Regions from separate parts of the Bradyrhizobium sp. 35 genome, predicted to be linked through region 4. Evidence: predicted binding sites of a transcription regulator. Region 4 holds the regulator's gene; each other region holds the start of a gene.
What was found. Region 4 encodes LexA, which represses DNA repair genes until DNA is damaged. Its sites were predicted from a motif close to TGTTCNNNNTGTGTTCNG; they were not measured.
Positions count from the first base shown of each region.

Region 1: a site for LexA is predicted at 2,085-2,102, ahead of recA (recombinase RecA). Genes of this name have one in related genera too.
Region 2: a site for LexA is predicted at 1,070-1,087, ahead of rmuC (DNA recombination protein RmuC). Genes of this name have one in related genera too.
Region 3: a site for LexA is predicted at 1,310-1,327, ahead of uvrA (excinuclease ABC subunit UvrA). Genes of this name have one in related genera too.

Region 1 is NZ_JADPJC010000080.1:397,936-401,062, reverse strand. Features, by position in the region: gene IVB36_RS18080 (hypothetical protein) at 1-818, opposite strand, end outside; gene recA (recombinase RecA) at 922-2,010, opposite strand; gene IVB36_RS18070 (hypothetical protein) at 2,275-2,442, shown strand; gene IVB36_RS18065 (DUF2798 domain-containing protein) at 3,080-3,127, opposite strand, start outside.
Region 2 is NZ_JADPJC010000014.1:22,753-25,879, reverse strand. Features, by position in the region: gene rmuC (DNA recombination protein RmuC) at 1-1,038, opposite strand, end outside; gene def (peptide deformylase) at 1,210-1,734, shown strand; gene fmt (methionyl-tRNA formyltransferase) at 1,747-2,670, shown strand; gene truA (tRNA pseudouridine(38-40) synthase TruA) at 2,791-3,127, shown strand, end outside.
Region 3 is NZ_JADPJC010000067.1:7,690-10,816, forward strand. Features, by position in the region: gene uvrA (excinuclease ABC subunit UvrA) at 1-1,213, opposite strand, end outside; gene IVB36_RS14625 (outer membrane protein) at 1,496-2,185, opposite strand; gene IVB36_RS14630 (outer membrane beta-barrel protein) at 2,416-3,127, opposite strand, start outside.
Region 4 is NZ_JADPJC010000092.1:15,888-19,014, forward strand. Features, by position in the region: gene IVB36_RS19720 (hypothetical protein) at 1-352, opposite strand, end outside; gene lexA (transcriptional repressor LexA) at 847-1,548, opposite strand; gene glp (gephyrin-like molybdotransferase Glp) at 1,725-2,936, opposite strand.

The DNA of each region.
Region 1 (3,127 bases), on a different contig from region 4:
CGAGCTCTTAAATTTTCGCGATCGATCGTGCGCAGTTCGTCGCCCAACCCGGCCACTACGGGCTTGGGGCCGAGCGCGAGCCCCTCGAGCAACGAACCCAACTCAAATTCTCCGAACCCATATGTGCGCCGTTGCGAGCGCAGGTGAAACAACGCATTCGTGTTTGCAAACCCTCTGGCAAGGAGCTCCAGAAATCGCATCTCGGTCGCACCGAGACCCGTGAAAGGCGACGGCAGTTCTGCCAAGAGATCGAGCAAGGCCGGGCGCAGCATCAGCAATGCACTGAGATCCTGGTGAAGGAGATCGACGCACGCCTCAGGGGTCATCGCACGGTAGGCCGACCACGCCAACCGGGCAGTCTCGAACTCCTGGGCCCTAACAGGCACGACATGGATGTGCGGCTCGGACGCAGCGAGATCCTCGCCGTGTGCTGTCGTCAGCTCGGATGACACAAGTCGAAGTCGAAGCTTTGGCACCAGCGAGGAGCAGGAGCTGAGGTGGTCCAGCAGGCAGACGAGCTGCAATTGATCCCGGGGAGCTGGGTCGAACCAAAGTTCAACCACGTCATATCGCTCGCAGAAGTCTGCCAGGGACAAGTCTTTGCGGTCCTTGATACCCTTGGGCCAGCGGATGCCCCAATCGGACCAATGATCACCCGGCCCGAGATTCGCCGAACGCGCCGCGAAATAGGCTGCGAGCTTCTCGGGTGAGGGCAGCGGTCCCCACTCAAAGTGAAACGAGGATGAGATGACAAGCTCCGCCAACCCGGATCGTGCGAGCTGGCCTCCGGACGAACTGGTCAAGATCAGACGCTTCATCGCACCACCCGGTGCCCCCACGCCAAACGAAACAGGCGCCGAAGACGTCGGCAACTCAACGTCCTCAGCGCCCGCTCCTCGCGAAAAACTTTACTGCTGAAGCTTACTCGTCCGCCGGCTCCTCGCCGTCGGCGTCACGCTCGGGGCTGCCGGCGAGAATCTGCTCGGCGATCAGGCCGGAGTTCTGGCGGATCGAGGTCTCGATCTTGGCGGTGATGTCGGGGTTGGCCTTCAGGAACGCTTTCGAATTCTCGCGGCCCTGGCCAAGACGCTGGCTGTCGTAGGAGAACCATGCGCCGGATTTTTCGACGATGCCGGCCTTGACGCCGAGATCGAGGATCTCGCCCATCTTGGAGACGCCCTCGCCGTACATGATGTCGAACTCGACCTGCTTGAACGGCGGCGCCAGCTTGTTCTTGACGACCTTGACGCGCGTGGTGTTGCCGACCACTTCGTCACGCTCCTTGATCGCGCCGATGCGGCGGATGTCGAGGCGGACGGAAGCATAGAATTTCAGCGCGTTGCCGCCGGTGGTGGTCTCCGGCGAGCCGTACATCACGCCGATCTTCATGCGGATCTGGTTGATGAAGATCACCATGGTATTGGACTTGTTGATGGACGCCGTCAGCTTGCGCAGCGCCTGGCTCATCAGACGCGCCTGCAGACCCGGCAGCGCATCGCCCATCTCGCCCTCGAGCTCGGCCTTCGGCACCAGCGCCGCGACCGAATCGATCACCAGCACGTCGACCGCGCCGGAGCGCACCAGCGTGTCGCAGATTTCCAGCGCCTGCTCGCCGGTGTCCGGCTGGGAGATCAGGAGCTCGTCGATATTGACGCCCAGCTTGCGCGCATAGACCGGGTCGAGCGCGTGCTCGGCGTCGATGAAGGCGCAGATGCCGCCCTTCTTCTGCCCTTCCGCCACCGTGTGCAGCGCCAGCGTGGTCTTGCCCGAGGATTCCGGCCCGTAGATCTCCACGACGCGCCCCTTCGGCAGGCCGCCGATCCCGAGCGCGATATCGAGCCCCAACGAGCCCGAAGAGACCGCCTCGACATCCATCGAACGGTCGTTCTTGCCGAGCTTCATCACCGAGCCCTTGCCGAACTGACGCTCGATCTGGGAGAGCGCGGCGGCGAGAGCTTTACTCTTGTCCATGGAGGATCCTTCGACGATACGCAGGGCAGTGGTGGACATCGGGTCGTGCTCCTTATGACGAGGATTCGCGTGAGGGACAAACGATTGGCGAGGCGGCGCGGCGATAAAAACAATGTACCCTATTTGTTCTAGGTTCGCAATATGTTCTTTTGGGAATTTGCACGCTCTGGCTGACGCGCATCAAAGACGGATGACCCGCACACCGTCAGAATTCCGTCATCCTGCGGCACCGAACCTTTCGTGGTCTGCGGCCTTCTCCTGGATAGCCTCTTGGACGAGACCGCAACTCTGGGGACTTCAGTCATGACGAACAACACGCATCACGATACGGCCCGGCGCACTCCGCTGCTGGAGGCGGCGCGGGAGGAGCTGAGCAAGTTCGAGCGTAAGGAAAACGAGTTCCGCAAGAAAGACCGCGAAGAGCGTGCCGCCGAACTCCGTTTGCCGCTGGACGCGATCAAGGTTCATTAGGCCGCTGGGACCGCGCTGGCGACGGTGCCGGAGCGGCCGCCCGTTGATCTCAGGGAATCGGCACGGGAATCGGGATTCGGATGGCCGTGAAAGGCGAATCCGAGCCGATATGGTACTAAATACTACCAGTAAGCCATTGACTGGGCGGGGAAATTTGTAGGCACGCTACTGTGCATGGGGTTGTTTTCGCGTTTTTGAAAGGCGCGCACGGGCCTTTCCACCCTCGGAGCCATCTCCCGCACCCAACAGCGCCTACAGCAGAACCAGCAACCCGATGCCGATTACCAGCACGACGAAGCCAGCCGCCGTCGCGGCGGCGAATGACCGCTCTACGTTGTCCATGATGCCACCCCGTTGCCGGCACGCCACGTTTTCCCCCATGGCAGCACCGTCGCCGCGAAATCTCGCCTGCGGTTGTGTCCTGAGTTGTGCGAACGGATGTCGAAATTGGGACCGGTGCGGGGCCAGTCTGCGGCCCCCGCGCTCCGGCTTTTGCTGCCATCATTGGGCCTTGTCAGGCTGTCGTAAGCTGAACCGGCTAGGGTCGCCCGGCTATGGTGTTGCAGCCCAGCACCTCAGCCTCCAATAACCTTCTCCCCGCTTGGTTCTCCCAAGCGGGGTTTTTTCATTCCGATTTTCATGCCGGCCGACCGGTTTGCGAACCGCCCTCCTCCTGCGTCAGCCG
Region 2 (3,127 bases), on a different contig from region 4:
GTTCGCGTCGGCAAAGTGCTTCTGCAATTTCAGCACGCGATCGCGCAGGCGGCCGAGGTCGTCGCCGAGCTTGATCACTTCGGTCTGGATCTGGTCGGCGGCATCGCGCATGCGCGCGTCCTTCATGATCTGCTGCATCACCTGGATTGCGAGCATCAAAAGCGACGGCGACACCAGCACGACGCGGGCGCGATACGCCTTCTGGATCACGTCGTCGAAACCGTCGTGGATCTCGGCGTAGACCGATTCCGACGGCACGAACATCAACGCCATTTCCTGGGTCTCGCCGGCGACGAGATATTTTTCGGCGATGTCGCTGACATGCTTCATCACGTCACCGCGCAGCCGCTGCGTGGCGATGCGCTTTTCCTCGTCGGTGCGCGCATCATGCAGCGCGGTCATCGCCTCCAGCGGAAATTTCGCGTCGATGCAGAGCGGACGCTGGTCGGGCAGGAACACGACGCAGTCCGGACGCTTGCCGGTCGAGAGCGTGAACTGGAACTCGTAGGCGCCCTTCGGCAGACCGTCCTGGACGATCGCTTCCATCCGCGCCTGACCGAAGGCGCCGCGCGACTGCTTGTTGGCGAGCACGTCGCGCAGGGTCGTCACCTGCGTGGTGAGGTCGGTGAGGTTCTTGTGCGCGCTGTCGATGATGCCGAGCCGCTCGTGCAGCGCGTGCAGGCTCTCCATGGTGTTGCGGGTCGAGTGCTCCATGGACTGGCCGACGCGGTGGGTCACCGAATCCAGCCGCTCGTTGACCGCGCGCGCCATGTCGGCCTGGCGGCCGGCCAGCGTCTGGGTCATGGCGTCGACTCGCCCCGAAGCCTCGCTCTGGGCGTGCAGCATCTGGCTGATGCGCTCCTCGAGCTCGTCGGCGCGGATGGCGTTGGCCATCGCGAGTTCCGCGCCGCGCCGCCCTGACCGCGCGATCACGACGGCAATCACGAGCAGCAGGATAAGGACCAGGGCGCCGAAGCCGATCAGCGCGTCCACGGTGCGCACCGGCCAGTCGCCAAGCATGAAAATGATCTCGTTCATGCCCCTGCTTCTAGCCGATTCGCTTCGAGACACGAACGAATAGCGAACATTTATGGTAAATGCTCTGTTAATTTTTATGGTTAACGAAACCTGAAGTTTTATGGTTAGCGGAGGGTTAACGGGGTTCCCGGCCGCATTGACCGCATCGAACGCGCGGCTTAAATCGCGGCCATGGCCCTCAGAGAAATCATCATCCTGCCCGACAAGCAGCTGCGTCTGGTCTCCAAGCCGATCGAGAAGGTCACGCCGGAGATCCGCAAGCTTGCCGACGACATGTTCGAGACCATGTACGACGCGCCCGGCATCGGGCTCGCGGCGATCCAGATCGCGCAGCCGTTGCGGCTGATCACCATGGACCTCGCCAAGCCCGACCAGGACGGCGAGACCAAGCCCGAGCCGCGCGTCTTCATCAATCCGGAAATCATCGCCTCTTCGGAGGACCTGTCGGTCTACGAGGAAGGCTGCCTGTCGATCCCCGAATATTACGAGGAGGTCGAGCGCCCTGCGAAGGTGCGGGTGCGCTACACCGATCTCGACGGCAAGGTGCACGAGGAGGACGCCGAAGGCCTCTACGCCACCTGCATCCAGCACGAGATCGACCATCTCAACGGCGTGCTGTTCGTCGACTATCTGTCAAAGCTCAAGCGCGACCGCGTGCTGAAGAAGTTCGAGAAAGCCGCCAAGCGCGCGGAGTGAGGTTCTCTGTCGATGCCCCTCCGCCTGATCTTCATGGGCACGCCCGATTTCTCCGTGCCGACGCTGCTCGAGCTCGTCGCGCATGGCCACGAGATCGCGGCCGTGTACACGCGCGCGCCGAAGCCCGGCGGACGGCGCGGGCTGCAATTGCAGCCGACCCCGGTGGAAGAGGCCGCGCGAAAGCTCGGTGTGCCCGTGCTGACGCCGAAGACTTTGAAAACGCCGGAGGCGCTGGAAGAGTTTCGCGCCTTTGACGCCGATGCGGCCGTCGTCGTCGCCTATGGCATGATCCTGCCGCAGGCGATCCTCGATGCGCCAAAGCTCGGCTGCTACAACCTGCACGCCTCGCTGCTGCCACGCTGGCGCGGTGCCGCTCCCATCAACCGCGCGATCATGGCCGGCGATGCCGAGAGCGGCGTGATGGTGATGAAGATGGATGTTGGCCTCGACACCGGCGACGTCGCTATGGCGGAACGGCTCGCGATCACGGACAACATGACCGCGCTCGATCTGCACGATCGTCTGTCGCGGCTCGGTGCCGATCTGATGGTGCGCGCCATGGCCGCGCTGGCGCGCGGCGGGCTTCAGCTGAAGCAGCAGAGCGAGGACGGCGTCACCTATGCCGCCAAGATCGACAAGGCCGAGGCGCGGATCGACTGGACCAGGCCCGCGCGCGAGGTGCTGCGCCATATCCACGGCCTGTCGCCGTTTCCCGGCGCCTGGGCCGAACTTGAGAATGCGCGGGTCAAGATCCTGCGCTGCGAGCTGGCGAAAGGCACGGGCGCACCCGGCGAGGTGCTCGACGATCACCTCACCATCGCCTGCGGCGAGGGTGCAATCCGTCTGATCGAGCTCCAGCGCGAAGGCAAGGCACGCATGCAGGCCGCGGACTTCCTGCGCGGCGTGCCGTTGAAGACCGGCGCCAAATTCACCTGACGCTGTCATACCCTGCGAAGGCGGGGTATCCAGTACGCCGAGGCTTCTCGGTCGAACGGATAGGCTGCGGAGTACTGGATTGCCCGGTCGAGCCGGGCGATGACAGCGAAACTGGACAAGATGCCCCGCTACAAGCTCACCATCGAATATGACGGCGCGCCGTTCTTCGGCTGGCAGGTGCAGGAGACGCTGCCCTCGGTGCAGGGCGCGTTGGAGGCCGCTGTGAAGGCGATGACCGGCGCGGATGCGCGCGTCCATGGTGCCGGCCGCACCGATGCCGGCGTGCATGCGCGCGGCCAGGTCGCGCATGTCGATGTCGGCAAGCAGTTTCCGCCGGGCCGTTTTCGCGACGGCTTGAATGCGCATCTGCGCCCGCATCCTGTCGCGGTGCTCGAAGCGGATATCGTGCCTGATAGTTTCGAGGCGCGCTTTTCAGCCATCAAGCGCCACTACCGCT
Region 3 (3,127 bases), on a different contig from region 4:
CGTAGGAGCGGACGCCGTCCTCGTAGGAGAACTTGATCTCGTCCTCGCCGGAGCCATGGAGGATCGCGTTCTGCGTCTTCTTGGGCAGATCCTTCCATTTGGTGGTCAGCGTGAACTTGTAGTGCTTGCCGAGCGCAGTCAGCGTCTGAATGTAATAGGGCGACGAAGACTTGGCCCAGGGCGCGATCGCGCCCTTGCCAATGGCGAGCTCCTTGTCGGGAATGACGAGGTCTTCGTCGACATGCTGCTCGACGCCGAGGCCGCCGCACGCGGGACAGGCGCCATAGGGGTTGTTGAACGAGAACAGCCGGGGCTCGATCTCGGGGATGGTGAAGCCGGACACCGGGCAGGCGAACTTTTCCGAGAACAGCATGCGCTCGGGTCCGCTCTTGTCGTGGATCTTTGCGGTCTTCTTCTTCTCTTCCGCGGGTGCTGCCGCAGCCGGCGCATCCGCGAATTCGATGACGGCGAGGCCCTCGGCAAGTTTCAGCGCGGTCTCGAAACTTTCGGCGAGGCGCTGGCCGATGTCGGGGCGCACCACGATGCGATCGACGACGACGTCGATGTCGTGCGGGAATTTCTTGTCGAGAACAGGGGCTTCGGCGAGCTCGTGGAAGGCGCCGTCGATCTTGACGCGCTGAAAGCCCTTCTTGAGCCATTCGGCAAGCTCTTTGCGGTACTCGCCCTTGCGGCCGCGCACGACCGGCGCGAGCAGATAGAGGCGCGAGCCCTCGGGCAGCGCCAGCACGCGATCGACCATCTGCGAGACGATCTGGCTCTCGATCGGCAGGCCGGTGGCGGGCGAATAGGGCACGCCGACGCGCGCCCACAGCAGGCGCATGTAGTCGTAGATTTCGGTCACCGTGCCGACGGTGGAGCGCGGGTTCTTCGACGTCGTCTTCTGCTCGATCGAGATCGCCGGCGACAGGCCGTCGATCTGGTCGACGTCGGGCTTCTGCATCATCTCCAGGAACTGGCGGGCGTAGGCAGACAGCGATTCGACGTAGCGGCGCTGGCCTTCGGCGTAGATGGTGTCGAACGCGAGCGAGGATTTGCCGGAGCCCGACAGCCCCGTGAACACCACCAGCTTGTCGCGGGGAATCTCGACATCGACGTTCTTGAGATTGTGCTCGCGCGCGCCACGGATGGTAATTGCGCGCAGGTTTGATCCCACGTTCTGCTGTTGGCGCTTCGCCTTGATCACTTCATCCATCCGGGTTGCCCTCAAGGAATCCCAAAGGCGCGCGATCGCGCCAACAAAAAAGGCGCGCTTCGCCCGGAACCGGGATCGGCGCCGATGGGGTTGTCAGCGAACGTAGGAAGAACGGAGACGGATTTCCAGTGGGACTTGCGAATCGTCAACGGATTGTTGGCGCACTGGCGGCATCTGGCAGGAGCAGGGTGGAACTGCGCGGCAACGTGCCCGACAAAACAAAAAGGCCGGCACAAGGCCGGCCTTTCGTAACGCGGATGGCGTTGGGGCTAAGTACTGAACTCAGTACTTGGCGACCACCGGGCCCCCGAAGTGATAGTTCACGCCGACCTGCACGGTGTGAAACTCGAGCGTGCCGGAGGGCAGGGCGCCCGAGAAGTAGGTCTCGCCGCCGAGGCTGCGAAAGAGGTACTCGCCCTTGACCGACCACTGCGGAGCGAAGAACGCTTCGACGCCCGCACCGACGGTCCAGCCGGAGTGCCACTTGCTGTCGGAAACGGTCACGCCGAGCGCGCTGACGCTGAGCTTGTTGTCGATCCAGGCGTAACCACCGGTGCCGTAAAACAGGACGTTGTTGACGGCGTAGCCGATGCGGCCGCGCACGGTTCCCATCGCATCGGTTTTGGAGCTGAGGGTGGTGCTGACGAGGCCGAAGCCGGGGACGGCAACGGGGCCGGTGACCGACGCGCTGACATCAGCCCAGGAACCATCGGCCTCGACGCCGAGCACGACATTGCCGGTCTGCCAGTTGTAGCCGGCAGTACCGCCGACGAAGCCGCCCTTCATCTTCGGGTCGGTCGAGGAATTTTCCCAAGCGCCGCCACCGACGATACCGAGGTAGAAGCCGGTCCAGTTGTAGACCGAAGCCATGGCCACCGGGGCCTTGGTGTAGGGGCGCGCCGCGAGATCAGCGGCCGAAGCCGGGGCGGCGAGAGCGAACAAACAGGCCGAAGCCAACAAAACCTTTTTCATTTTCAACTAATCCCAGTCCCAGTTTCTGATTGTGCCTTCCACGATAGGGAGGGCATCGGACTCACTTGCCCAACTGATGCCGTACTTACACCAGTGAAGCCGCAAGTTGTGTCACTCAAAAGCAACAACGGTCGGAAAACGGAACGGTTATTGACCGATTAATATTGGAGAACTGCACAGCAAAAGGCCGGCGCAAGGCCGGCCTTCGAAGTGCGATATGTCCAGCGCGATCAGTACCTTGCGATGGCCGGACCGCCCCAGCGATAGTTCAAGCGCACCAGGCCCATGTCTACGTCCTGGCGAATCCGGTCACTGCCGAATACCGCACCCGCGGGCGTTGTGAAGCCGATCGTGCGATCGCCAAGGAAGATGTGGTCGTACTCAAAGCCCAGCGACCAGTTCGGGGCGAAGCCGAATTCCAGACCGGCCCCGACCGTGCCACCCCAGCGAGTCTCCCGGGCCGAAGCCAGCAGCGCGCCCGCGCCGGGCGTACCCGCAGCAGCGTAGATGTCGTACTTGTCACCGACGACGGCGGCGCCGCCCTTCACGTAAAGCAGCACGTTGTTCCAGGCGTAACCGACCTGACCGGTGATGAGACCGAAAGCGTCGATGCGGGAACGGTTGCGATCACCCGTCACCAAAGCGGTACCAGGGAAGAGGGTGCTCACGTTGTCGCCCCGGAAGTCAGCCCAGTTGCCCTGGCCTTCCAGACCGAACACCCAATTGGCGGACTGCCAGCGATAGCCGATCTGGCCGCCGACGGTGCCCCCTGTTGCATTGTGACAGCCTTCGCCGACGAGAACGCCGGTCGCGGGCGTGACGAAGTCCCAGCACTTGTGGCTGGAGCCACCGCCGCCGTTGATGCCGATGTAGAAGCCGCTCCAGTCGTAGATGGCGGCAACCGCCGGCGGCGGGGCTTTGGTGTAGGGACGCGCGGCCATG
Region 4 (3,127 bases):
TCACCGGCAGTTGCAGCACCGTCGCGCGCTGGCCTTCGACGAGCTGCGTCACCAGCACGTATTTGCCGTCGGGGAATTCGATCGCATCATGATGGCGGTCGGGAACGTGCGGATCGATCTTGCCGAACTTGCCGACGCGGGAATTGATGGTGCGCGTCCAGATCCAGCGATTGTCGTAGCGGACGTCGTCGGCGAAGGCGAGCTCCGTCCCCGGCAGCAGGCAGACGGCGACGGACGGATCGGCTGCAGAGGCGAAGCCGCGCGTCGAGGTGCCGCGGAAGCTTGTCGTGACGATCGTCTCGCCGACTTCGGCGGGGCGCGACGCGACGGCATGTAGGCTGTAGTCACACATCGGGTGCTCCTCATGCTGGGATAGCAACCCGCGTCTCTTATCGAGGCGCAGGCCTCTATCAGAGTGGAAGCACGAACGCTGTGCTTGGTTGTGGGCAAATCTGCGGCTGGCTTCCGCAAGCCGCGATCACATTATCTTTCCCGAATTCAATAGGAACAAAGCTCGCCGCGATGCATTCGGGAGGCGCGTACGCGAACATTGCCAACTTGGCTGCAACGGCCGAACTTGACCGCTGGTCGCTGTTTCCTCGAACAACCGAGCCGCGAAGCGGTGCTGCTTGAAGCGGTGCTGCTTCGTCGGCGTGGCGAGGAGCCAGCGTTGGAGGAGGGGCCGGATAGTCTGTGCAGAACCAGAAAGGCTATCCAGCCGGAGCGGACGATGATCCGCTCCAATCTCTGACCGGCGATGCCGATCGGAAGCGCGCGAGGCGCCAAGCACCTCCGGCATGAAGTGCTTCCGATATGAAGTACTGCCGATAGAAAGGACTCCCGGTATCAGTACTTCCGGTAAAGCCCGATCAGCTTGCCCTGAATCTTCACCCGGTTGGGCGGCAGGATGCGGACCTCATAGGCCGCGTTGGCGGGCTCGAGCGCGATCGAGGCGCCGCGACGGCGGAAGCGCTTCAGCGTCGCTTCCTCGTCGTCGATCAGCGCCACCACGATGTCGCCGGTATCGGCGCTCTCGTTGCGCTGGATCAGGGCCATGTCGCCGTCGAGAATGCCGGCTTCGACCATCGAGTCGCCGCGCACTTCCAGCGCGTAATGCTCGCCCGAGCCGAGCATGTCAGGCGGTACGCTGATAGTATGGCTGCGGGTCTGCAACGCCTCGATCGGCGTGCCGGCCGCGATGCGGCCCATCACCGGCACCGCGACGGGACGTTCGCCCTCGTCAGCGGGCAGGCTCGCGCTCGCACGCACCTTGCCGAGATTGCCCTCGATGACGCTCGGCGTGAAGCCGCGGCGGCTGCCAGCGGCTGCCTGGAGCTCCGGCAGCTTGATGACTTCAATCGCACGGGCGCGGTTGGGCAGGCGTCGGATGAAGCCACGCTCCTCGAGCGCCGTGATCAGGCGATGGATGCCCGACTTCGAGCGCAGATCGAGCGCATCCTTCATCTCGTCGAAGGAGGGCGGCACGCCGCTTTCCTTCAGACGTTCACTGATGAACCGCAGAAGCTCGTATTGTTTGCGCGTTAACATCTCGACCAAAGTCCCCCGGTTGATGTCGTCCGATTCCGAGACGCTGAATTCGGCCATAAGCCGCTGCATGCTCGAAACAAATCATGAACAGACACTATATGTTCGATACATGTTCCGCAACTGCTTAATTTACGGTGAACAGAGCAAAGTGCGCGGAACGCGCGTTGCGGGGGCGCTCAGACGGGGAGCCGCAACACTTCGCAAGCCGTGCCGGCTTCGGCCTTCGGCGCGAATGGTGCGCGGACGAGAAGTACCTGTGCTGCAGCGAGATTCGCAAGCAGCGAAGAGTCCTGATGATTGACGGGAACAACGACGCGTGTGCCATCGTCACGCTCCTCAAGATGCGCGCGCAGATAGTCCTCGCGCTGGTCGTTGGCGCCGACGTCGCGGCCGAGCACGGCGCGTTCACGGCGATGGTGAATCACTGAACGGCCCGACAGGGCGCGAATCAGCGGCACCATGAACAGGAAAGCGCACACGTAGGACGATACGGGATTGCCCGGCAGGCCGATCACACCCATTGCGCCGAGTCGCCCGTGCATCATCGGCTTGCCTGGCCGCATCGCGATCTTCCAGAACGCCATCGCGATGCCTTCGTCCCGCAGTGCCTGCTGGACCAGATCGTGGTCGCCGACCGATGCGCCGCCGGTCGTGATCAGGACGTCGGCGCCGCTCTCGCGGGCGCGGCGGATGCCGGCGGTGGTGGCCTCGAGCGTGTCGGCGGCAATACCGAGGTCGATGGTCTCGGCGCCCTCGCTGCGGGCGAGCGCGTGCAGGGCGTAGCCGTTGGAATAGACGATCTGGCCGTGGCCGGGCGTGGTGCCCGGCATCACCAGCTCGTCGCCGGTGGCGAGAATCGCGACCTTCGAACGCCTGACAACGGCAAGGTGCGGATGATTCATCCCGGCGGCGAGCGCGAGGTCTCGCTCGGTCAGACGGCTTCCCTTGCGCAGGAGCACGTCGCCCTCGCGGAAATCGACGCCGGCGGGGCGGATGTGCCGGCCGGCGATCGCGGCTTCCTTGATCGTGATGCGCTTGCCGGCGGCGACCGTGTCCTCCTGGATCACGACGGCGTCCGCGCCAAAGGGAATGACGCCGCCGGTGAAGATCCGCACGGCCTCGCCGGCTCCGACCGTCCCCTCGAACGGTCGGCCCGCTGCGACTTCGCCGATGACGGTGAGCTCCGAATCGATCGTCGCGGCATCGGCCGCGCGCACCGCGTAGCCGTCCATCGCCGACATCGCTTGCGGCGGCTGCGTGCGCCGCGCCAAGACGTCACGCGCGAGCACGCGATGGTAGGCCTCGTCGAGGGAAATCATTTCTTCCGGCAGCGGCTCTGCACCCGCCAGCACCGCGGCAAGCGCGTCGGAAACCGGCATCAAGGCCACGGCGAAAACTCCTGCTCGGCACGTTCGGGCGAATGTTCCGCATGTCTTCTAGCCGAGCGCAGGCGCAGAGGCAAAAGCGGCTGAGCAGGCACAGTCATCCCGCCCCTTCACATTGTTCCGGAAGACAGGATCAAGCGCGTCGCGGCATGATCCGAAGGAGGTCACAGATCGGCAGGAGAGTGGTCATGGAA